DNA from 3 places in the Rahnella sp. GSA61A genome. Region 2 is predicted to be linked to each of the others. Evidence: predicted binding sites of a transcription regulator. Region 2 holds the regulator's gene; each other region holds the start of a gene.

Region 1 (7,800 bases), on a different contig from region 2:
GTATCTTTAGCCATTAATAAATGCATTAGACATCATGGCACATCCACGCGCATGATCCTTAACAGAATTTACGCCTCTGGCGGCTTTGGATTACTTTTGAGGGAGAGTGTGAAAATGTCAGCGCAAACGCAGGAAAAATTAATGCCTGAGACAGAAGAAAATACCGCGCCACAACCCGATTGCAGGCAACTGTTTATGGGCTTTTTCGTCCTTGGCCTGACCGGTTTCGGTGGCGTGCTGCCGATGGCGCGACACATGCTGGTGGATAAACGCCACTGGCTGACCGCCGCTCAGTTCACCGAGTTGCTCGGGTTGTGCCAGTTTTTACCCGGCGGCAACATCATTAACCTGTCGGTCGCGCTGGGGATGGAGTTCCGCGGATTACGCGGCGCATTATCGGCGCTACTCGGACTTATTCTCGCGCCGACGATTTGTGTGGTGCTGCTCGGCCTGGTGTATGCACGTTATCAGAATGAACCGCTGGTGGAACATCTGTTCGCCGGGATGGCGGCGGCGGCGGCCGGTTTACTGCTCTCGACCGGCATCAAAATGCTTGCTCCTTTGCGGGGGAAATGGCTGCAACTTTTGCTGGTTGCCGTCGGCGTAATGGCAATTGCCGTGTTCCGGATCCCGATGCTGCCGGTCATGCTGGTGCTGGCCCCGGTCAGTATTTTCATCTGCGCGAGGAGTAAATTCTGATGCCAGTTTTACTTTCTCTTGCCCTGTTATTTACCGAACTTTCCGTGCTGGCATTTGGTGGCGGAAATACCATTCTGCCTGAGATGCAACGTGCAGTGGTGCAGGTGCATCACTGGATGAGTGCGCAGGAGTTCAGTGCGCTGTTCGCCCTGGCACAGGCCGCTCCCGGCCCGAATATGATGATCGTGCCGCTGATTGGCTGGCAGGTTGCCGGATGGTCAGGATTGCTGGTGTCTTCTCTGGCAAAATTTGGTCCGTCGTCAATCATTACACTTGTCGTGATGGGCGGCTGGAAACGTTACAAAGACCGTCCGTGGCGGCAGATAGTGCAACGCGGGCTGGTGCCGGTGACGGTCGGGCTGGTGGTGTCGAGCGGATTACTGATCGCCAAAGCCTCAGCCACCACGCTGACGCTTGCGGGGGTGATCGCCTTGTGTACCCTGCTGGCGCTCAGTAAGCGTATCCACCCGTTATGGGTACTGGCCGTTGGCGCGGTGCTCGGACTGGCATTCGGCTGACATCATTGCGAAGCAGATCGCAACATTCAGCAGGCAAATAGGTTATTGATTGGGAATTGAGTTCTTCTATAGTTATCAACCATTAAGGACGATGATGAAAATCAAACCTCTGAGCCTTGCTGTCGCTGCCCTGCTGCTTTCCTCACCTTCTGTTTTTGCCGCCGATAATCAACCGGAACTTAGCCAGCGCGAAGTGACGCTGCTGACTGTCGACGGCTTACAGTTCAAAGATCTCGACCATTCCGGGAAACTGGAACCTTATGAAGACTGGCGACTGACGCCGGAAGAACGAGCAGCGGATCTGGTGAAACGCATGACGCTGGAGGAAAAAGCCGGGGTGATGATGCATGGCTCGGCACCGACGGCCAACAGCCCGATCGGCGCAGGCACGCATTATGACATGGCAGCGGCGGAAAAGATGATTACCGGCGCGAAGGTCAACAGCCTGATCACCCGGCTTTCGGCGAACGACCCCGCCATGATGGCGGAAGAAAACAATAAACTGCAGCAGATTGCCGAAAAGACGCGCCTGGGTATTCCGGTCACCGTCAGCAGCGACCCGCGTAACTCATTCGAGTATCTGGTCGGTGCGAGTACCTCTTCCGGTAAATTCACCCAGTGGCCGGAAACCTTAGGACTGGCGGCGATTGGCAATGAGAAACTCACCCGCCGTTACGCCGATATCGTCCGTCAGGAATATCTGGCCGTCGGTATCCGTGAGGCACTTTCACCGCAAGCCGATCTGGCAACAGAGCCGCGCTGGGCGCGTATCAGTGGCACCTTCGGCGAAGATCCGACACGGGTGCATAACATGGTGCGCGGGTATATCGAAGGGATGCAAAACGGTCCTGACGGGTTAAATCAGGGCAGCGTGATTTCCGTGGTCAAACACTGGGTCGGCTATGGCGCGGCTGAGAACGGTTTTGACAGCCATAACGTCTACGGCAAAAACGCCGTCTTCCCCGGCAATAATCTCAAAGAACACATCTATCCGTTTACCGGCGCGTTTGAAGCCAAGGTCGCCAGCGTCATGCCGACATATTCAATCCTGAAAAATGTTTCCGTGGACGGCAAACCGCTCGAACAGGTCGGTGCCGGATTCAGTCATCAGTTGCTGACCGACATTCTGCGCGGACAATACGGTTTCAAAGGCGTCATTCTCAGCGACTGGCTGATCACCAGCAATTGCGAAAACGAATGCCTGAACGGTTCGCCGGAAGGTAAAGAACCGGTGCCCGGTGGCATGTCGTGGGGTGTCGAAAATCTGACGCCGCAACAGCGTTTCGTGAAGGCGGTGCTGGCGGGTGTCGATCAGTTTGGCGGCGTGACCGACTCACAGTTGCTGGTCAGCGCAGTGCATGAAAAGCAACTGACTGAACAGCGCCTGAATGAATCTGTTGTGCGTATTCTTGAGCAAAAATTCCAGACCGGACTGTTTGAAAATCCGTATGTCGATGTGCAGAAAGCCACCCAAACCGTCGGGCGCGCAGACTGGCAAAAAGAAGCCAATTCGGCGCAGGGACATTCACTGGTATTGCTGCAAAATACCGATGATGTATTACCGCTGAAAAAAGGCAAAAAGATCTGGCTGTACGGCATAGCACCGCAGGCCGCGACGGCAGCCGGTTTTACCGTGGTGGATGCGCCGGAGAAAGCCGATATTGCGCTGATCCGCGCCCATGCCCCGTACGAGCAACCGCATAAAGCCTGGTTCTTTGGCAAGCGCCATCACGAAGGCTCACTGGCCTTTACCGGTGACAACGCGGATTATCAGGCGATCGTGAAAGCCAGCAAAGCAGTGCCGACAATCGTCACCGTTTATCTCGACCGTCCGGCGATCCTGACCAACGTGAAGGACAAAGCGAAAGTGATTATCGGCAATTTCGGTGTCAGCGATACCGTTTTGTTTACGCGCCTGACCAGCACCGAAGCCTATACCGGTAAGCTGCCGTTTGAACTGCCATCGTCTGAAGAAGCCGTGCTCAGACAACAATCCGATATGCCACATGACAGCGAAAATCCGCTGTTTGATATTGGCTTTGGTCTGGCGCGTTAAGCCCTGTTAACCGGTGACCCGCGCCAGCACAAAACCGTCCCAGCCTTTGCTGCCGACGGTTTGCAGCGCGGTCGCTGATAAACGCGGTTCCTGTTCAATCATCTCAATAAAGCGACGCACACCCTGCACCCGGGCGTCGTCGCTGTGCGGATCCACCACCGCGCCGTCCCGCACCACATTATCGCCAATAATTAATGTCCCCGGTTTCGACAATTTCAGCGCCCATTCCAGATAAAGCGGATTGCTGGGTTTATCGGCATCAATAAAAATCAGGTCAAACGGCGCTTCCGCCGCGAGCGTGGGCAAGGTTTCTGACGCAGGCCCAGTGTGTAAGGTAATTTTATCCTGCAAACCGGCCAGCTCAATGTTGGTTTGTGCGATGCGCGCATGATGCGGATCGGCTTCCAGCGTCACGACTTTTCCGAGCGCCGGTAACGCCCGCGCCAGCCAGATAGTGCTGTAAGCGCCGAGCGTGCCGATTTCTAAGACTTTCTGTGCGCTGATGATTTGGGCGAACAGCGCCAGTAATTTTCCCTGATTGGGTGCTACATCGTGTGCGGGTAAACCGGCCTGATGATTGTTTTTCAGTACCTGATCCAGAACCGGATCGCTGTCCACTAAATGACTCACCAGATAGTTGTCAACCGCTGCCCATTTCCTGCTGTATTCCTCCGGACTCCCCTGACCCATTTTCGCCTCCCGGCCGTGAATTTTACATAGAGAACATGATTAAAAAACTCACTATTAACCCTAATCACTTCCGGCCATTTTGCTCAGATTTTTATTGCCGCAATTAAAAAACCCTCGTTTTCATCAGGTTAAAAATGCGTCACTTCACATTTTTGGCGTAAAGTTCCCTTGAATTTGTAAAATAATAATGATAACAATTATCATTAAGTTTAACATCCGTCACGTTTCGGTTAAGTGACTGCCCTTCGCACGTCATGCTTTTGTGCGGAACACATGTTGGCTTTTGGGTTTATTACACACGCATCAATTAATCACTCAATCATTATTGAGTTATTTATAGGGATTATGAATATGTTGTTGGCTTTCCCCCTCAAACGCTCGGTGCTTATGTGCGCGCTGGCAATGCCGGTTGCCTCAATGGCTGCTGAAGACACCGTCATTGTCAAAGCCGCGCCTGCGGATACCGCCGATGCTCCGACGCAGGGTTACAGCGCGAAAACCAGTAAAAGTGCGACCAAAACGGATCAGCCGCTGATCACCACCGGTCAGGCCGTTTCTGTTGTGACCCGTCAGCAAATGACTGACCAGAACGCCACCACGGTTAACGCTGCACTGAACTACACGCCAGGCGTATTCACCAACTTTGCCGGCGGCGCAACGCGTTATGACACCATTTCCCTGCGCGGTTTCCACGGCGGTGACGTCAACAACACCTTCCTCGATGGCCTGCGGATCCTGAGCGATGGCTCGACCTATAACTCCATTCAGGTTGATCCGTGGTTCCTGGAACGTATTGATGTGGTGAAAGGACCGTCTTCTGCGCTTTACGGCCAGAGCATTCCCGGCGGTGTGGTGGTGGAATCCACCAAGCGCCCGCAGTTTGCTGAAGAAGGTCACTTCCAGCTTTCCGGTGGCACGCAAAATACCAAAGGCGGCGCATTCGATTACACCAATGCCATCAACGATCAGCTGGCATTCCGTCTGACCGGGATGACCCGCAGCAGCGATACGCAGTACGATCACCAGCGTGAAGAGCGTTACGCGATTTCGCCACAGTTGCTGTGGACGCCGGATGAAAATACCTCGCTTTTACTGCGCGCGTATCTGCAAAAAGATCCGTCCGGTGGCTACCACGCCGCGGTTCCGGCTGACGGCAGCCTCTACGGACAGAAACTGAGCCGGGGTTTCTTCGATGGCGAAAGCACCCGCAATCAGTTCAAACGCTGGGAGCAAATCTACAGCTACGAATTCCAGCACGCGTTTAACGACGTCTGGTCATTCCGCCAGAATGCCAACTACACCCATTCCAACACCGAACTGGATCAGGTGTATCAGGCGGGCTGGAATGCGGACCGTACCGAGATGAGTCGTTATTATTCCGGTGAGAAGTCCTCGCTGGATACTTTTGCGATTGATAACCAGCTCGAAGCGGATTTCGCGACCGGCGAACTGGCACATAAAGTGGTGATCGGTTTCGATTACTCCCACTTTATCAATGATGTGAAATCTGACGCTGCTTACGCTGAAAACCTCAACCCGTACACTGGCGTTGGCGGTGATGCACTGGATTATTACAGTCATAAACGCGGTAAAAACCGTTATGAGCAGATGGGTACCTATCTGCAAGATGAGATGAACTGGAACAAATGGTATCTGACCCTGTCAGGCCGTTACGACACACTGAAAACCTCCAGCCGCAGTTACGAAAGCATTTACGGCACGCAGAGCAACAGCGAACGTAAAGACAGCCACTTCAACAGCCGCGCTTCCCTGCTGTACGCCTTTGACAGCGGCATTTCTCCGTACGTCAGCTACAGCCAGGCGATGACGCCATCTGCCCTGCCAGGCGCTGACGGCACGCTGCTGAAACCGATGCAGAGTGAGCAATACGAAGCCGGGATCAAATACCAGCCGGTCGGCACTTCCGATATGTACACCGCGGCGCTGTATGATCTGACGCAAAAAGACGTGGGTAACCGCGTGGTGGTTGGCAGCTATTACGAGCCGGCAGGGAAAATCCGCTCACAGGGTCTTGAGCTGGAAGCTAAGAAACAGGTTACCGAACGCTTTAACGTGATGGCCGGTTACACCTACAACAAAGTGCGTATCCGTGATGCGGCTGAGAACAACGGCAACACGCCGTATGTGACGCCAAAACAAATGGCTTCCATCTGGGGTCAGTACAACACGCCGATTGGTGTGGATATGGGTGCAGGTGTGCGTTACATCGGCACACAATGGGCGGATAACGAAAACACCCGCCACATGCCTTCTGCCACGCTGGTTGATGCGTCACTGCGTATGAATCTGGTGCAGTTCAATCCGCAACTGAAAGGCGCGTATGTGCAGCTGAATGCTAACAACCTGTTCGACAAGAAATATGTCGCAGCCTGTTACGGCACCAGCTACTGCTACTGGGGTCAGGAACGTACCGTGGTTGCTACGGTAGGGTATGATTTCTGATAGATTTTTCAGCGCCTCCCCCTGAAAAGGGGGAGGTCTGTGAATCGCCCGGATACGGTTTATTCTTCTGCAAGATCCAGCCGCGCCTTCAGCGCTTTCTTCGCACTTTCCAGCAACGCATCTGAAACTTCACGATCAGGCTCACAACGTGCCAGCGACAAACTGCCCATCAGTTCCGCACTCACCGATATCGCCTGCGTTTGCGGGTTGTCCACGCCCATCTCTGTCAGCTGGCGGATAATCATCCCACGGATACGTTCGATGCCGCGCGCGAACTCTGCCTGACAGGGCGCTGACAAGCGTGGCGTTTCAGAGGCCAGCGCCGACACCGGACAGCCCTGCGCCCGGTTATCGCGGTGCCCGGGCGACAGGTAGAAATCGATATACCCTGCCAGTTGCTGCTGCGCCGTCAGCCCCTGATTTTCTTTATCCCAGCGGACCATAACCTGATTAAACATCTGCCCGATGGCGGCCTCAATCAGTGCCTCTTTTGAGGCAAAGTGCGCATAAAACCCACCGTGCGTCAGGCCAGCTTTGCTCATTACACCTGCCACGCTGACCTGCAACGGCCCTTTGGTACGGATGTCTTTCGCCGCCTCCTTCAGGATCCGCTCGCGGATTTTAGGTTTATGTTCACTCTCATAGCGCATAATAACACCCTGATAATCAGAAAATTGCTGTCATAGCTTACCTGACCGCATCGGTTAACGAAACGCGCGCATCCACGGATAATCCGGGGCGCAGCGCCGCTAAATCTGGCTGACCAGCGTCAAGCCGGATCCGCACCGGCACCCGCTGAACAATTTTGGTGAAATTACCCGTGCCCGGCTCAAATGGCAGCAATGCAAACGTCGAACCTGATCCCGGCGCAAGGCTGTCGACTTCACCGCGAAACGTCACGCCCGGCAGCGCATCCACATGCACGTCCGCACGTTGTCCCGGCTGCATTCTGCCGGTCTGTGTTTCTTTGAAGTTGGCCGTCACATAAATGCCCTGTTCCGGTACCAGCGTCATCAGCCGCTGACCGGGTGTAACGTAATCGCCAACCTGTACCTGCCGGTTTCCCGCTATGCCATCGATGGCAGCAACAATAGTGGTGTGATTGAGATCCTGCTGCGCCAGCGCTTGTGCCGCCTGCGCTTTCACCACAGCGGCCTTCGCCAGTGCCAGCGCCGCCTGAATTTCTGCCCGCCGGGCGTGTGTCACCGCCGCCTGATTTTGGGCAACATCCAGCATTGCCGCGGCGTGCGCCGAGGTTTGTTCTGCCGTCACCGCCACCGTTTTATACCGGTCGGCATCATTGCGTGATGTGGCACCGCTGACCGCCAGCGACTGATAACGCTGCTGCTCGGCTTCAGCATGTTGCTGTTCCGC
Region 2 (7,800 bases):
CGCACCACTTCATTCATCGTATGACCGGCGTTTTCAACCAATTTCGAACCGCTGTCGACGCGGGAAACCGATTCGCTGATGAGCTGCTCGATTTCTTTCGCCGCCTGCGCACTGCGTTGTGCAAGATTGCGCACTTCGCTGGCAACCACTGCAAAACCGCGCCCCTGCTCGCCCGCACGTGCCGCTTCGACGGCAGCATTCAGCGCCAGAATGTTGGTCTGGAAAGCGATGCTGTTAATCACAGAAGTGATTTCAGCAATTTTCTTCGAGCTGCCGGAGATATCTTTCATGGTGCTGACCACGTCTGCCACGATGTTGCCGCCCTTCTGCGCGGTGGTGGAAGCCTCCATCACCAGCTGGCTGGCGTGATGCGCGTTATCGGCATTGTGTTTAACGGTAGCCGTCAGTTCTTCCATGCTGGCAGCGGTTTCTTCCAGCGCCGACGCCTGTTCTTCCGTACGGGAAGACAAATCGTTGTTCCCGGCTGAAATTTCTGACGCGCCCTGATAGATGTGATTGGTGCAGTTGCGGATGGTCTGAACGGTATTGACCAGGCTCAACTGCATCTCGTTCAGCAACGGAATCAGCTTACCGGCGCAGTTTTTACCGAATTCTTCCAGATAAAACGTCAGATCGCCGCTGGCGATCACCGCGAAGTGACCGCGGATTTTATCCAGCGGCTTCACCAGCGCCATCACCAGATAACGGTCAGTCAGCAATAAAATCACCAGCCCGATACCAAATGCCGTCAGCAGAATCACTTTGCTAAATGACGTCAGATGGGTGGATTGCCGTTGTGCCGCATCAAAATCGACAGCGATCTGACCGCTGACTTTTTCCATTGATGAGCCAAAGCTGCGGCTCAGTGCAGGCACGGTGGAATTGGCTAGCTGGTTATAGGACTCCGTATTTTTGCTGCGGGCTGCGTCGAACAATGGCGTGACGCCCTGCGTGATCAGATTTTCCCAACTGGTGATTAATTCCTGCACGGAGGAATCTTCCAGCCCCGGATGCGGTGCCGCTTTAAAACTGGCCAGAGCCTGCGTCAGCCCGCTGAGTGATTGTTTGGCGGTATCAAAAATTTCCGGACCTTTTGACGGATCGGCCTGAAGCTGTGCCACGGCGCGGCTCAGGCGCGTCACGGTACGAAAATACTGATCATTTCCTTTATTGATCAGCGCCATATTGTTGACCAGCTCGGTACTATTTTTGGTATTTTGGGTCAGTGTGTCCAGTGAGGTGACGGTGTAAAGGGAAACACCTGCCCACATGACGCAAAAGATGCCAAGAATGGTTAATAAAGCGGCCCTGATGGTGATATTTTTTAAAAACTGCACGATATGCCTCTCTCGAAACATGTCTGTTTCTGGCCTGAGGATTGACGGGGATGCGGAGAATCAAGACAGGTAACCAGCAGGCAAGTGCCCCAGGACATGTTTGAACACCTCTCCGGGCATCGATTTCTTTATTATGTTGAGATTGCTCCCGAATCATCTATCGGCGGAATGTTCTCGAAATTTAGTATTGTGACAACTTATTTCTCAAACTTGCTTTTGACCTCATTAACCCTGAGGTTAATTCGCCGCAGGTGAAAGCACACAAAGGCGATAACACATAAAAATATTGCCCGATAAACTTATTTCCCAGTTAAGAAGGCGAGCAGAAGCATATTCTCCGCCGCACGAGTTTGCTATCATCTGCATTATTATTGCCTGCGTTGCAGAGCACTTCATTGAGAACAAGAGGTTAGGTAATCTTATGGCCGTTGTAGGTATCTTCTTTGGATCCGATACAGGTAACACCGAAAACATCGCAAAAATGATCCAGAAGCAATTGGGTAAAGATGTTGCAGAGGTGCATGACATTGCGAAGAGCAGCAAAGAGGATCTGGAAAAATTCGATATTTTGCTTATCGGCATTCCAACCTGGTATTACGGTGAAGCGCAGTGTGACTGGGACGACTTTTTCCCAACGCTGGAAGAGATAGATTTCGAAGGTAAGCTGGTGGCACTGTTTGGTTGCGGTGACCAGGAAGACTACGCCGAATATTTCTGCGATGCGCTGGGCACCGTGCGCGATATCATTGAGCCACGCGGCGCAGTGATTGTCGGACATTGGCCTACCGAAGGTTACCACTTTGAAGCATCTAAAGGCCTGGCGGATGATAAGCACTTCATAGGACTGGCAATTGACGAAGATCGTCAGCCCGAACTGACCAGCGAACGTGTTGATGCCTGGGTGAAACAGATCACAGAAGAACTTAGCCTTTCTGAAATTATTGGCTAAAAACCCTGTTGGCCCTGAGGATTTATTCTACAATTGAAGGGCCAAACTATTACTGAAATTAACAATTTAACTGCTACAAAATTGTAACTTTCGGTCGTATCAAGGTACACTGAGTTCCTCTGTTTTTTCTATTGATCAAGTCGTTGCATTCCAAATGTGACCGGCAATTTGTGATCTTTATTAACAGGCTGTCGTTGACGAGAATTGGCACATTGCGTTAAACGAAGAGACTAAACGAATAATTTTGTGCCGCCGATGCCACAGGCTGCATGCCTCAACTTGATTAGCACATAGTAACAGGACTGAATCCGCATGACTGACAACAACACCGCACTGAAGAAAGCCGGCTTAAAAGTCACGCTTCCGCGCCTCAAAATCCTGGAAGTGCTGCAAGCGCCGGAAGGTCATCACGTTAGTGCGGAAGATCTTTACAAGCAACTGATTGATATGGGTGAAGAAATTGGCCTGGCGACGGTTTACCGCGTTCTGAACCAGTTTGACGACGCCGGTATTGTCACCCGTCATAACTTCGAAGGCGGCAAGTCCGTATTCGAACTGACCCAGCAACATCACCACGACCACCTGATCTGTCTGGATTGCGGTCGTGTGATCGAATTCCGTGACGAATATATTGAAGGTCGTCAGCGTGAGATTGCTAAGAAACACGGTATCAAGCTCACCAACCACAGCCTGTATCTGTACGGCCACTGTGAAGCAGGCGATTGCCGCGAAGATGACTCTTTGCACAACGATAAACCTGCGCAGTAATCTGCACAGGCTTTGACTAAATTAACCGCTGAAAAGCGGTTTTTTTATGTCTGATATCGACGCAGATTGAGCCCGGATAGCAGGCATAAAAAACCCCGGCAAGCCGGGGTATGTTTCGCTGCTGAGATTCACGGCTTAGGTGAATTGTTCGTTTTTATTTCCTGCCAGATTTTCCCGCAATCAGCAGCATATGCCTGACCGTCGCCAGTTTTACGCGCCGTCAGACATCGCTGATAATCCACCACGCGCACCGTCTCCTGTTCTGCAAATTGCTGGTGGGCTTTTTCCTGTTTCAGTTTATTCAGTAACACCTCGCAGGATGCCAGTTTGTCCGGATTGCCTTCTGACGTATTGATACAGGCACGGTAATCTTCCCGCGTTTGGGATATTTGTGCCTGATCGGCGGTGGGTGCACAACCGGCCAGCAGAACAACCGAAACCACGATCATCAGTAATTTATTCATCGACATAGCGACCTCAGAAAATAGTGAATGGAGCGATAACGATGAATTTCACGTCTTTTTCATCCTGGAAAATGTTGCCGTAACCGCCGCCCCAGCTCGGAATATCCGAATGGTTGTCGTACTGGGTGTAATGCAGTTTGAACAACGTCCCTTTGGCGCGCCCTTCCTGAATGGTGTACAGCGCATCCAGGCTCCATGCGCTTTCTTTCAGACGCTGGCTCTGGTCATAAGCGGCGTTGGTGCTCGGTTTGGCATCCCAGGCATAGACGTACGAACCACCGACCGCGAAGCCCGGTAAATCCCATTTCGCCAGATCATACAATACGCCTGCATATACTGCTTTTTCACCGTTGGCGTTGAAGTCCGAGCGGTTGTCCCACCACACATCAAGACGGCCGTTTGAGGAAGAATAAGTCGGGGTCATGCGCTGCAGGAAGTAGCCCTGATTCCCTTCCGCTTTCACCATCGTCCCTTCCAGACGCCAGTTAAACTGCCCGGTGGTATAGCCAAAGGTCAGTGCCTGCAACCATGCCAGACCGTCATACAGACTGTTCGGATCATTCTTGTCACTGATGCGGTCTTCTGCACCATAGAACTGATAGCTGGTGGTCAGCGGATTGCCCAGCAGATCCATTTTGTACGAGGCTTTAGCAAAGTACTGATCGACATAACTTTCAGCCTGGCCAAATGCGCCTTCCAGTACGAAGTCATTTTTAAAATCATATTTCGCACCGAGCGAATGAATATAAGAAACGCCGGTTTTCTTGTCATTCTGGCGGAAATCATCCATTTCCAGATGCCACGGCGATTTATATTCATCAGCCCACATATAGGAGAAACTCAGTTCACCCGGGTCACCGAAATCGTGTTTATAACCGGCTTCCGCACCGCGATACGTACCCGGCATAAAGCTCCAGTGCGGTGCGATCAGCGTCTGTCCGGTAGGCTGAATATACCCTGCGTGCCCCCAGAATCCGCCGTATTTGAATTTACCGGCTGCCTTATAAAGACTGACCCCACTTTTATCCCCGGAGTAATCTTCGTCGTAGGCGCGATTGCTGTTGGAAAAGGCGATTTCGTTGGGATGGCCGCTCTCGCTGCTCTCGGCCATTTCAATCGCCGTAAAGGCTGCGATATCAATACCAAACATGTCCCAGGCATAGCCGGAAGAAAAATCGAGGTTCAGGTTAGCGGTAGAATGCGAAAGGTTGGTTGTATAGTCTTTGTAGTGGTCACTCGCCGGATCCATGTCCTTGCGGTCACGTTCACGCTGCCAGTAGTACACACCGCCGGTCAGTGTGGAATCATCAATAAAACCGGCTGCTTTGGTCTCTTGTGAAAACATCATTCCGCCACCCAGTAAGGTGCCGGCGAGAGAATACATGGCAGGTTTCAGGTAAGCCGATCCCCTGCCCCTGTTACGGCGCTTGTGCATAGAGATTCCTCATGTTGACTAAAAAAACGAGCAAAACCCAAACGGGTATAAAAAGCGGTCGCCAGAGGCGTAACCGGTTAAATCAACATCAAGAGTATTTTTCGCGACGCGAATTATCAATGAGTAATTAATCATTAATTATCGAAATATGACAAAGTGCACATAAAGATGAAAAAGCATTACAGAGGTATGCAGGAAAGGATTAAAGCAATGGACTATAATAATATATAATTAAAACATACGATTAAACAAAATCATCTTACAGTTTAAACGTTTCAGCAATATGAACGGCTGTGGCACAACGTTTTAAAAGTAAGCATAGGAAATACATTAATTCGCGACGAAAAACAAAAGGCATCTCTGACAAGAATAACAGGCGAAAAAAAACGCAGCCTGAACTGCGTTTTTATTACCTCATACTGAGGGCTTACGCGACGGGTTTGCTTTCCCAGGTATCACGCAGGCCAACGGTACGGTTAAACACCAGATGTTCAGCACTTGAGTAGCGATTGTCGGCACAGAAGTAACCTTCACGCTCAAACTGCAGGCTGATTTCAGCCTGTGCAGCCACCAGTGATGGCTCCACGAAACCGTGGGAAATCACCAGGGAATCCGGGTTGATGGTGGTCAGGAAGTCTTCCGCCTGGCCCGGGTTTGCGACGCTGAACAGACGGTCATACAGGCGGAACTCAGCCGGTTTGCCTTCAGACGCGGACACCCAGTGGATCACGCCTTTCACCTTGCGGCCATCGGCAGGATCTTTGCTCAGCGTGTCGATATCGTAAGAACAGAAGATAGTGGTGATATTCCCTTCCTCGTCTTTCTCGATACGTTCTGCTTTGATCACATACGCATTACGCAGGCGCACTTCTTTGCCCAACACCAGACGCTTGTACTGCTTGTTGGCTTCTTCGCGGAAATCAGCCTGATCGATGTAAATCTCACGGGTAAACGGCACTTCGCGGGTGCCCATTTCCGGTTTGCCCGGATGATTCGGCATCTTCACCATCTGCACATCATCACCGGTAAAGTTTTCAATGATCACTTTAACCGGATTGATAACCGCCATGGCGCGCGGTGCGTTCTCGTTGAGATCGTCACGGATGCAAGATTCCAGCGCCATCATTTCAACGTTGTTATCCTGCTTGGTAACGCCGATACGACGGCAGAATTCACGGATAGATGCCGCGGTATAGCCCCGGCGACGCAGACCTGAAACGGTCGGCATGCGCGGGTCATCCCAGCCTTCAACAATCTTCTCGGTCACCAGCAGGTTCAGCTTGCGCTTGGACATGATGGAGTATTCGAGATTCAGACGGGAGAATTCGTACTGACGCGGGTGGCATGGAATAGAAATATTATCCAGAACCCAGTCGTACAGACGACGGTTATCCTGGAATTCCAGCGTACACAGCGAATGGGTGATCCCTTCCAGCGCATCGGAAATGCAGTGGGTGAAATCGTACATCGGATAGATGCACCATTTTTTACCGGTCTGGTGATGTTCTGCGAATTTAATACGGTACAGAACCGGATCACGCATCACAAAGAATGGCGAGGCCATATCGATTTTTGCACGCAGACACGCAGCGCCTTCGGCGAACTCACCGTTACGCATTTTTTCAAATAACGCAATGTTCTCTTCCACGGTGCGATCGCGGTACGGGCTGTTTTTACCCGGCGACGTCAGGGAGCCGCGATATTCACGGATCTGGTCAGGAGACAGTTCATCAACATACGCCAGACCTTTGTTGATCAGTTCAAGCGCATAAGCATGCAGTTGATCAAAATAGTCCGAGGAGTAATGAATATCGCCGCTCCAGTCGAAACCTAACCACTGGACGTCGCGTTTGATTGACTCAACGAATTCGATGTCTTCTTTTGCCGGGTTGGTATCGTCAAAACGCAGATTACACTGGCCCTGATAGTCTTGCGCGATGCCGAAATTCAGGCAGATAGATTTCGCATGACCGATGTGCAGATAACCATTAGGCTCAGGTGGGAAACGGGTGTGAACGGTATTGTGTTTCCCGGTCGCCAGATCTTCATCAATAATCTGACGGATAAAATTTGTTGGGCGGGCTTCAGCCTCACTCATTGTGCAATTCCTCTACGCAACATTGACTCTACGGATAACCGCTTATGTTCCAACAAGCCACGCCGGGAAACAACCGTTAGTTGCATTAAATCGTGGTTATCTCTGCTGCCTCTGTCCTCAGACAATAAAAAGCGGGAAGAGATCGCTCTCTTCCCGCTGTCACTACGTCGACCTGTTACGTCATCCGCAGGGTTATTTGCCCTGGATATCGAACAGTTTCGTTTGACCGGCAACCACTGAACCGCTGGCCAGTGACGTCACACCGGTATAATCATCAATATTGCTGACGACTACCGGGCTGATCATTGAGCGCGCATTGGCATTCAGATAATCCAGATCCAGTTCCAGTACAGGCTGACCGGCAGTGACTGTTGTCCCTTCTTCAACCAGGCGGGTAAAGCCCTGGCCGTTCAGTGCAACAGTATCAATCCCCATATGCACCACGATTTCAGCACCGGAAGTCGTTTCCAGGCAGAACGCATGATTGGTATTGAAGATTTTCACCACCGTGCCCGCAGCCGGCGACACAACGATTTTATCGGTAGGACGGATGGCAACACCATCACCCACCGCTTTGCTGGCAAAGGCTTCATCAGGCACCTGATCCAGCGCCACAATGTCACCGGTAACCGGAGACACTAAAGTTTCCACTACCGTTTTCACGCTGTTTGGCACTGCCTGAGGTTTGATTTCAGACACTGGCGCAGCCGGAGTCACGGTAGCCGCAGCAATCGGGCCTGCATTCAGTG
Region 3 (7,800 bases), on a different contig from region 2:
CGCCAGACTGATGGCTTTCGGGTATTTATCTACGCCATTTTCCATCCGCGTAAAGCTGCGCTTCAGCCAGCCGGAAGTGGCCGTCCACCAGGCAGGTGCCCGCCAGTCAATATTCCCGACCAGCGGTTTGAAGACACGACCCAGCAGGCCCAGAATAAAAGCCAGCACGCGGAAAACACCTTTTATCAATGTAAAAGGCAGACGAAGTAAGAATTTTAATAAATCCATTTGTTGCTGTACCCCTAATCCCTGTGAACCATCGCCAGAAGTGATATTTTTATGCGAATCAGGACTTTTATTAAATTCAACGCATTGCGCCGCAGGATAATGATTATTCGCCTAAAAAGCCATCAGATAAAGCGTAGCAGCAACCGGGAGTTTCCGGCTGATTTCTGCGCTGCCAGCGACACGATTGTGTGAAACAATAGCGCGAGGATTTTGCGCAAAGCGACAGGTGACATGAAGACGAAACTGATTACCCGTGAAGGCTACGACAAGCTCAAAACTGAACTGGATTTCCTGTGGCGCGATGAACGCCCCGAAGTGACCAAAAAGGTCACCTGGGCTGCAAGCCTGGGCGACCGCAGTGAAAATGCCGATTACCAGTACAATAAGAAACGGCTGCGTGAAATCGACCGCCGCATCCGCTATCTGACCAAATGCATGGAACAGCTGCGCATCGTCGATTATTCACCGCAACAGGACGGCAAAGTGTTCTTTGGTGCCTGGGTGGAAGTCGAAAATGACGACGGCGACATCAAGCGTTTCCGCATTGTCGGATATGACGAAATTTTTGGCCGCAAAGACTACATTTCTATCGACTCGCCGATGGCGCGCGCGCTGTTGAAAAAAGAAGTCGGCGACAGTCTGGTGGTCACCACACCGGTTGGCGACGCGACCTGGTACGTCAATGAGATTGACTACGGGAAATGATCAGCTAACTCTCAAAACACGCAGGCGGACAGCCTGATGACTGGCATTTTATGTCTTCAAACCGTATAACTGTGCCCTGCTTTTTAAACGAAAAAAACTGATATCAGACCTATGAATGATCAACTGAGCCGCATTATCGCAAGTGAATTGCAGGTTCGCCCGGAGCAGGTTGCTTCCGTGGTGCGTCTGCTGGATGAAGGTAATACCGTGCCGTTTATTGCGCGGTATCGTAAGGAAGTCACCGGTGGGTTGGACGATACCCAACTGCGTCAGTTGGACACCCGTCTGGGTTATCTGCGGGAGCTGGAAGACCGTCGCCAGACCATCCTCAAATCTATCGAAGAACAGGGCAAACTCAGCGACGACCTGGCAAATGCCATTAATACCACGCTGAGCAAAACCGAGCTGGAAGACCTTTACCTGCCGTTCAAACCCAAGCGCCGCACGCGCGGACAAATCGCTATCGAAGCCGGTCTGGAGCCGCTGGCCGAATTGCTGTGGAACGATCCGCAAAACGAGCCGGACGCTGCTGCCGCAAAATTCATTGATGCCGATAAAGGCGTGGCCGACACCAAAGCTGCCCTTGATGGCGCACGTTACATTCTGATGGAGCGTTTCGCTGAAGATGCCGCGCTGCTGGCGAAAGTCCGCGATTACCTGTGGAAAAACGCCCATCTGACGTCCCGTATGGTGGAAGGTAAAGAGCAGGAAGGCGCGAAATTCCGCGACTATTTCGACCATCACGAACCGATTTCTCAGGTGCCTTCGCACCGCGCGCTGGCGATGTTCCGCGGCCGCAACGAAGGTATCTTACAACTGGCGCTGAATGCCGATCCGCAGCATGACGAGCCGCCAAAAGAAAGCTATGCCGAACAACTGATCATCGACCATCTGGGCCTGCGCCTGAACAACGCGCCTGCTGACGTCTGGCGTCGTGCCGTGGTCAACTGGACATGGCGTATCAAAGTGCTGCTGCACCTCGAAACCGAGCTGATGGGCACCGTGCGCGAACGCGCCGAAGATGAAGCGATCAACGTTTTTGCCCGCAACATGCACGATTTGCTGATGGCCGCCCCCGCCGGTATGCGCGCCACTATGGGTCTCGATCCGGGTTTACGTACCGGTGTAAAAGTCGCCGTTGTGGATAACACCGGCAAACTGGTGGATATCGATACGGTTTATCCCCATACCGGTCAGGCAGCAAAAGCCGCACAACAGGTTGCCGCGCTGTGCATCAAACATAATGTCGAACTGGTGGCGATCGGTAATGGCACCGCGTCCCGCGAGACCGAGCGCTTCTTCCTTGAGCTGCAAAAACAGTTCCCGGCGGTAAAAGCGCAGAAAGTGATTGTCAGTGAAGCTGGTGCATCGGTGTATTCTGCCTCCGAACTGGCGGCGCTGGAATTCCCGGATCTGGATGTTTCTATTCGCGGCGCAGTCTCTATCGCCCGTCGATTACAGGATCCGCTGGCGGAGCTGGTGAAAATCGACCCGAAATCCATCGGTGTTGGTCAGTATCAGCACGACGTCAGCCAGTCTCAGCTGGCGAAAAAACTCGATACCGTGGTCGAAGACTGCGTGAACGCCGTGGGTGTTGATCTCAATACCGCATCCGTTCCCCTGCTGACCCGCGTGGCCGGTCTGACACGCATGATGGCGCAGAATATCGTTAACTGGCGCGACGAAAACGGTCAGTTCCGTAACCGCGAACAGTTGCTGAAAGTCAGCCGTCTGGGGCCAAAAGCCTTTGAGCAATGCGCGGGCTTCCTGCGTATCAACCACGGCGACAACCCGCTTGATGCCTCGACAGTTCACCCGGAAACCTATCCGGTAGTGGAACGCATTCTGGCGGCGACACAGCTGGCGCTGAAAGAACTGATGGGCGATTCCAATGTGCTGCGTGGCCTGAAAGCCAGCGAATTCACCGATGAGCAGTTCGGTGTGCCGACGGTCACCGACATTATCAAAGAGCTGGAAAAACCGGGGCACGATCCGCGTCCAGAGTTTAAAACCGCGACCTTTGCCGAGGGCGTGGAAACCATGAACGACCTGATGCCGGGCATGATCCTCGAAGGCTCTGTCACTAACGTCACCAACTTTGGTGCGTTCGTCGATATTGGTGTCCATCAGGACGGCCTGGTTCACATCTCGTCACTGGCGAACAAATTCGTCGAAGATCCCCACACAGTGGTGAAAGCCGGCGACATCGTCAAAGTCAAAGTGATGGAAGTCGATCTGCAACGCAAACGTATCGCGCTGACCATGCGACTGGACGAGCAACCGGGCGAAGCACCCGCGCGCCGTTCTTCCGCGCCAGCGTCAGATTCACGAGACAATCAGAAACGCCACGCGCCAAACAAACCGTCGGGCCGCAATGCCGCGCCAGCAGGCAATAACGCGATGGCCGATGCTCTGGCCGCCGCGCTCGGCAAAAAACGTTAATTCTTCGTTTTTCCCCGCCACACCAAAGCCGCTGATATCCAGCGGCTTTTTTTATGTATCTTTTTTCGACACTTTTTAAACTCTGTCTTAATGAATCAATCACTGAGGTAAATCAATAAATCGGCCATCCGGCAGGCATACGATAGCGACGCGGTGGAGATTCCCGTGAAGAGGCACCCCCTCTTTTCTTTTGTCTCTATACGCGTACTAATTATGATAACTATTCTCGTTTGTACTTCTTTGCGTATTCAATACGCCGTCAGCCACAGGCTGACAATTTCGCACCATGGACAATTTCTGAGCAATATTTCGCAGTTAAGTGAGATCACCGGGCACGGAAGCGCGGCGTAACCTTTGTCACGCTGCCCCCAAAATGCCTGAATGCTTCGCGAGGAACTATGCAACTTCAATCAAAACGTGCTTATAAAATTACCGGCTTTTCACACGAAATCAGCCCGGCTTACCGGCAGAAACTGTTGTCACTCGGGATGTTACCGGGGTCATTTTTCAACATTATCCGCGTTGCGCCGATGGGTGATCCGGTACAAATCGAAACCCGCCGTACCAGCCTCGTCGTCCGCAGAAAAGACCTCGATCTCCTCCAGCTCGAGATGATGGCCTGATCCCAACATCAGGCCTTTGACAGTTCATTTTTCGCGGCGGCCCCGGGCTTGCATGTTTACCTTTTCTGACACGTAGATTTTATCGAATGAAACCATTAACGATCGGCCTGATTGGTAACCCAAACTCAGGTAAGACCACGCTTTTCAATCAGTTAACCGGTTCACGCCAGCGTGTCGGTAACTGGGCAGGCGTGACCGTCGAGCGCAAAGAAGGTCAGTTTGCCACCGCAGCGCACCAGATTACGCTGGTGGATTTACCGGGTACCTATTCCCTGACCACCATTTCCGAGCAAACTTCGCTCGATGAACAAATTGCCTGCCATTACATTCTGAGCGGCGACGCGGATCTGATGATCAACGTCGTCGATGCCTCAAACCTCGAGCGCAATTTATACCTGACACTGCAACTGCTGGAACTGGGCGTACCATGCATCGTGGCGCTGAACATGCTGGATATCGCCAAAATCCAGAACATCAATATTGATATCCCTGCGCTGTCTGCTCGTCTGGGTTGCCCGGTGGTGGCGCTGGTTTCTACCCGTGCCAGCGGCATCAAAGAACTGAAAGCCGCCATCGACGAATTGCCACAAGTGGCTGTGCTGGAACGTGTGCAATATCATCCGGTTTTACAACAGGAAGTCGATGTCTTGGCCGCCGAAATGCCGCCAGCCATGGCGCTGCAACAACGCCGCTGGCTGGCACTGCAAATTCTTGAAGGGGATATTTATAGCCAGACGCACGCAGGCAACGCACAGGCATTATTGCCGCAGGTGAGAGCCCGGCTGGCTGAGCAGAAACTGGACGATCCGGCACTGCTGATCGCCGATGCGCGTTATCAGAGCATCGCGGCGCTTTGCGCAGAGATCAGCAACTCCCACCTTACGGCGCCGAATAAACTGACGCAGGTGCTCGATCGCGTGATCCTCAACCGCTTTCTGGGCGTACCGATTTTCCTGCTGGTGATGTATCTGATGTTCGTGCTGGCCATCAACATCGGTGGTGCGCTGCAGCCGATTTTCGATATCGGCTCCGCCGCGATTTTCATTCAGGGTACGCAGTGGATTGGCTTTACCCTGCATTTCCCGCAATGGCTGACCATTTTTCTGGCACAGGGGCTGGGTGGCGGTATCAATACCGTGCTGCCTCTGGTGCCACAAATCGGCATGATGTATCTGTTCCTGTCGTTCCTTGAAGACTCCGGTTATATGGCGCGTGCTGCGTTCGTCATGGACAGGCTGATGCAGTCGCTCGGCCTGCCGGGTAAATCCTTCGTGCCACTGATTGTCGGTTTCGGCTGTAACGTGCCGTCTATTATGGGTGCCCGCACGCTGGATGCGCCGCGTGAAAGGCTGATCACCGTGATGATGGCGCCGTTCATGTCATGCGGCGCACGTCTGGCGATTTTTGCGGTGTTCTCTGCGGCCTTTTTCGGGCAGGACGGCGCATCCGTGGTGTTCTCGCTGTATCTGTTGGGCATCGTGGTCGCTATCCTGACCGGACTGCTGCTGAAATACACCATCATGCGCGGCGAAGCCTCGCCGTTTGTGATGGAACTGCCGGTGTATCACGTGCCGCACCTGAAAAGCCTGCTGCTGCAAACGTGGCAACGTCTGAAAGGTTTCGTACTGCGCGCCGGTAAGGTAATCGTGATTGCCAGTATTTTCATCGGCGCACTGAACAGTTTCTCGTTCAGCGGCAAGGCGGTGGATAACATCAATGACTCGGCGCTGGCGTCAGTCAGTAAAGTGCTGACACCGGTGCTCTCGCCGATGGGCGTACATCCTGACAACTGGCAGGCGACCGTGGGTCTGGTCACCGGTGCGATGGCAAAAGAGGTGGTGGTCGGTACGCTGAACACGCTATATACCGCCGAACACATCACCAATGAAGCCTTCGATGCGGCCAGCTTCAACCTGTTCGATGAACTGGGCGGCGCGGTGAAAGAAACCTGGCAGGGTCTGAAAGATACCTTCAGCATCAGCGTGCTGTCGAACCCGATCGAAGCCAGCAAAGGCGACGGCGAAATGGGCGTCAGCTCAATGGGCGTCATGAGCACCAAATTTGGTTCGGCGATTTCGGCTTACAGCTACCTGATCTTTGTATTGCTTTACGTGCCTTGCGTCTCGGTGATGGGGGCGATTGCCCGTGAAACCAGCCGTAGCTGGATGACGTTCTCGATCTTCTGGGGGCTAAACGTGGCGTACTCACTGGCAACCCTGTTCTATCAGGCGGCAACGTTCAGCACGCATCCGGCACACAGCGCGGGCATTATCCTGATCGTCCTGATCTTCAATGCCCTCGTCTTAACCGCCCTGCGCAAAGCCCGCAGCCGGGTCAGCGTTCATCTGCAACCGCGCAATGCGGCGACCTGTTGTAAACCCGCTACCGGCAGCGATTGCCACTAGGAGATGAGATGACCAGTCTGATTCAGGTTCGCGACAGTCTCGCACTGGCCGGGCGGGCAGATGCCCGCCAGCTCAGCCATCAGCTTAATGCACCACAACCGCTGGTGCAGGCGATGCTTGAACGGCTGGTCGCCATGCGCAAAGCAGAAGTGGTCGAAGCTGATGACAGTTGTCTGAGCGGCAGTTGTAAAAGCTGCGCCGACGGCAAGAAATGCCTCACGGTGAGCTATCAGCTCACCCGACACTGATTCAAAGCCTTTCCTGATAGCCGCGTCGCGGCTATCATCACTCCTCGTTTACGCCCGCAGGAGCCTGCATGATCGACAGTGAAATCACCTTCCGTAAACTCGAAATCTTCCTCGCTTATATGGAAAAGCAAAACATCACGCGTACTGCTGAACAACTCGGTCTGAGCAGCGTCAGCGTGCATCGCGCCCTGCATTCACTGGAAGAAGGTTTACGTTGCCCGCTGTTTATCCATCGTGGCCGCAATCTGCTGCCGCTGCCTGCGGCTGAAGCGCTGCTGGAGCACGCGACGCAGGTCATCGAGCAAATGGAACACGGTATCCTGGCGACCCGGCGCGCCGCCGGTTTTGGCGATAAGCGGCTGAAAGTCGGCACGTTATATTCGCTGACGCTGGAAACCATTCCGCGCCTGATCATGGGGCTGAAACTGCGCCGTCCGGAGCTTGAACTGGAACTGGTGATGGGGTCCAACAATGATTTACTGCACAAGCTGGAAGACGGTCAGCTGGATGCCATCCTGATTTCGACCAGTGATTCCAATGTCGATGCCCAGCGTTACGATCAGTTGCCGCTGTTTCAGGACGATATCTTCCTCGCCGCACCGGCCAGCGCAGAACTGATTTCAGAAGGCACAGCGGATTTACGCGATTACAAACAGAAGAAATTCGTGTCGCTGGCCGAAGGGTTCGCCACCTATCACGGCTTTCAGGAAGCCTTTCAGGTCGCCGGTTTCGAACCGGATATCGTGACGCGGGTGAATGATATTTTCTCGATGCTGAGTCTGGTGCAGGCGGGTGTCGGTTACACACTGATTCCCGGCAGGATGAAAGGCGTGTATGAGAATACGGTGAAATTACTGCCACTGGCCGAAGCCTACCAGATGCGCCAGACCATTTCGCTGGTCTTTCCACACAGCCGCGAGCACGACCCGAATCTGCTCGCCCTCGCCGCTGAAAGCCGGATGTATGCGCTAGCGAGCAGAAAGCGCTGACGCATTCATATGGGTAGCCGGTTTAGCGATCGGCTTTCCCACGATTAAGCCCTCAATGGAAATATCTTCATCCAGAGCATCCCAATGCAAACCATAAGCACTGGTTTCACAATCCTGACGCTGTGCGGGTGTTGCGTTCAGCAGAACAGGAAATTGCGCC

Evidence for each region. The regulator Fur, encoded in region 2, represses iron uptake genes when iron is present. The targets are predictions, from matches to a motif close to ATAATAATGAGAACNACTATCAA.
Region 1: the regulator Fur is predicted to act here: its motif matches at 4,145-4,167, upstream of LC431_RS04615 (TonB-dependent siderophore receptor).
Region 3: the regulator Fur is predicted to act here: its motif matches at 3,583-3,605, upstream of feoA (ferrous iron transporter A).

Annotation. Positions count from the first base shown of each region.
Region 1 is NZ_JAHXYO010000003.1:57,220-65,019, forward strand. Features, by position in the region: gene LC431_RS04595 (chromate transporter) at 142-699, shown strand; gene LC431_RS04600 (chromate transporter) at 699-1,217, shown strand; gene LC431_RS04605 (glycoside hydrolase family 3 protein) at 1,312-3,273, shown strand; gene LC431_RS04610 (O-methyltransferase) at 3,280-3,963, opposite strand; gene LC431_RS04615 (TonB-dependent siderophore receptor) at 4,315-6,426, shown strand; gene LC431_RS04620 (TetR/AcrR family transcriptional regulator) at 6,486-7,076, opposite strand; gene LC431_RS04625 (HlyD family secretion protein) at 7,114-7,800, opposite strand, start outside.
Region 2 is NZ_JAHXYO010000002.1:198,799-206,598, reverse strand. Features, by position in the region: gene LC431_RS03020 (methyl-accepting chemotaxis protein) at 1-1,337, opposite strand, end outside; gene fldA (flavodoxin FldA) at 1,759-2,286, shown strand; gene fur (ferric iron uptake transcriptional regulator) at 2,599-3,054, shown strand; gene chiQ (ChiQ/YbfN family lipoprotein) at 3,183-3,518, opposite strand; gene LC431_RS03000 (OprD family outer membrane porin) at 3,532-4,902, opposite strand; gene glnS (glutamine--tRNA ligase) at 5,381-7,051, opposite strand; gene nagE (N-acetylglucosamine-specific PTS transporter subunit IIBC) at 7,244-7,800, opposite strand, start outside.
Region 3 is NZ_JAHXYO010000008.1:73,910-81,709, forward strand. Features, by position in the region: gene LC431_RS12365 (MG2 domain-containing protein) at 1-228, opposite strand, end outside; gene greB (transcription elongation factor GreB) at 460-933, shown strand; gene LC431_RS12375 (Tex family protein) at 1,045-3,375, shown strand; gene feoA (ferrous iron transporter A) at 3,774-3,998, shown strand; gene feoB (Fe(2+) transporter permease subunit FeoB) at 4,085-6,403, shown strand; gene LC431_RS12390 (FeoC-like transcriptional regulator) at 6,412-6,651, shown strand; gene LC431_RS12395 (LysR family transcriptional regulator) at 6,720-7,640, shown strand; gene LC431_RS12400 (DUF2442 domain-containing protein) at 7,620-7,800, opposite strand, start outside.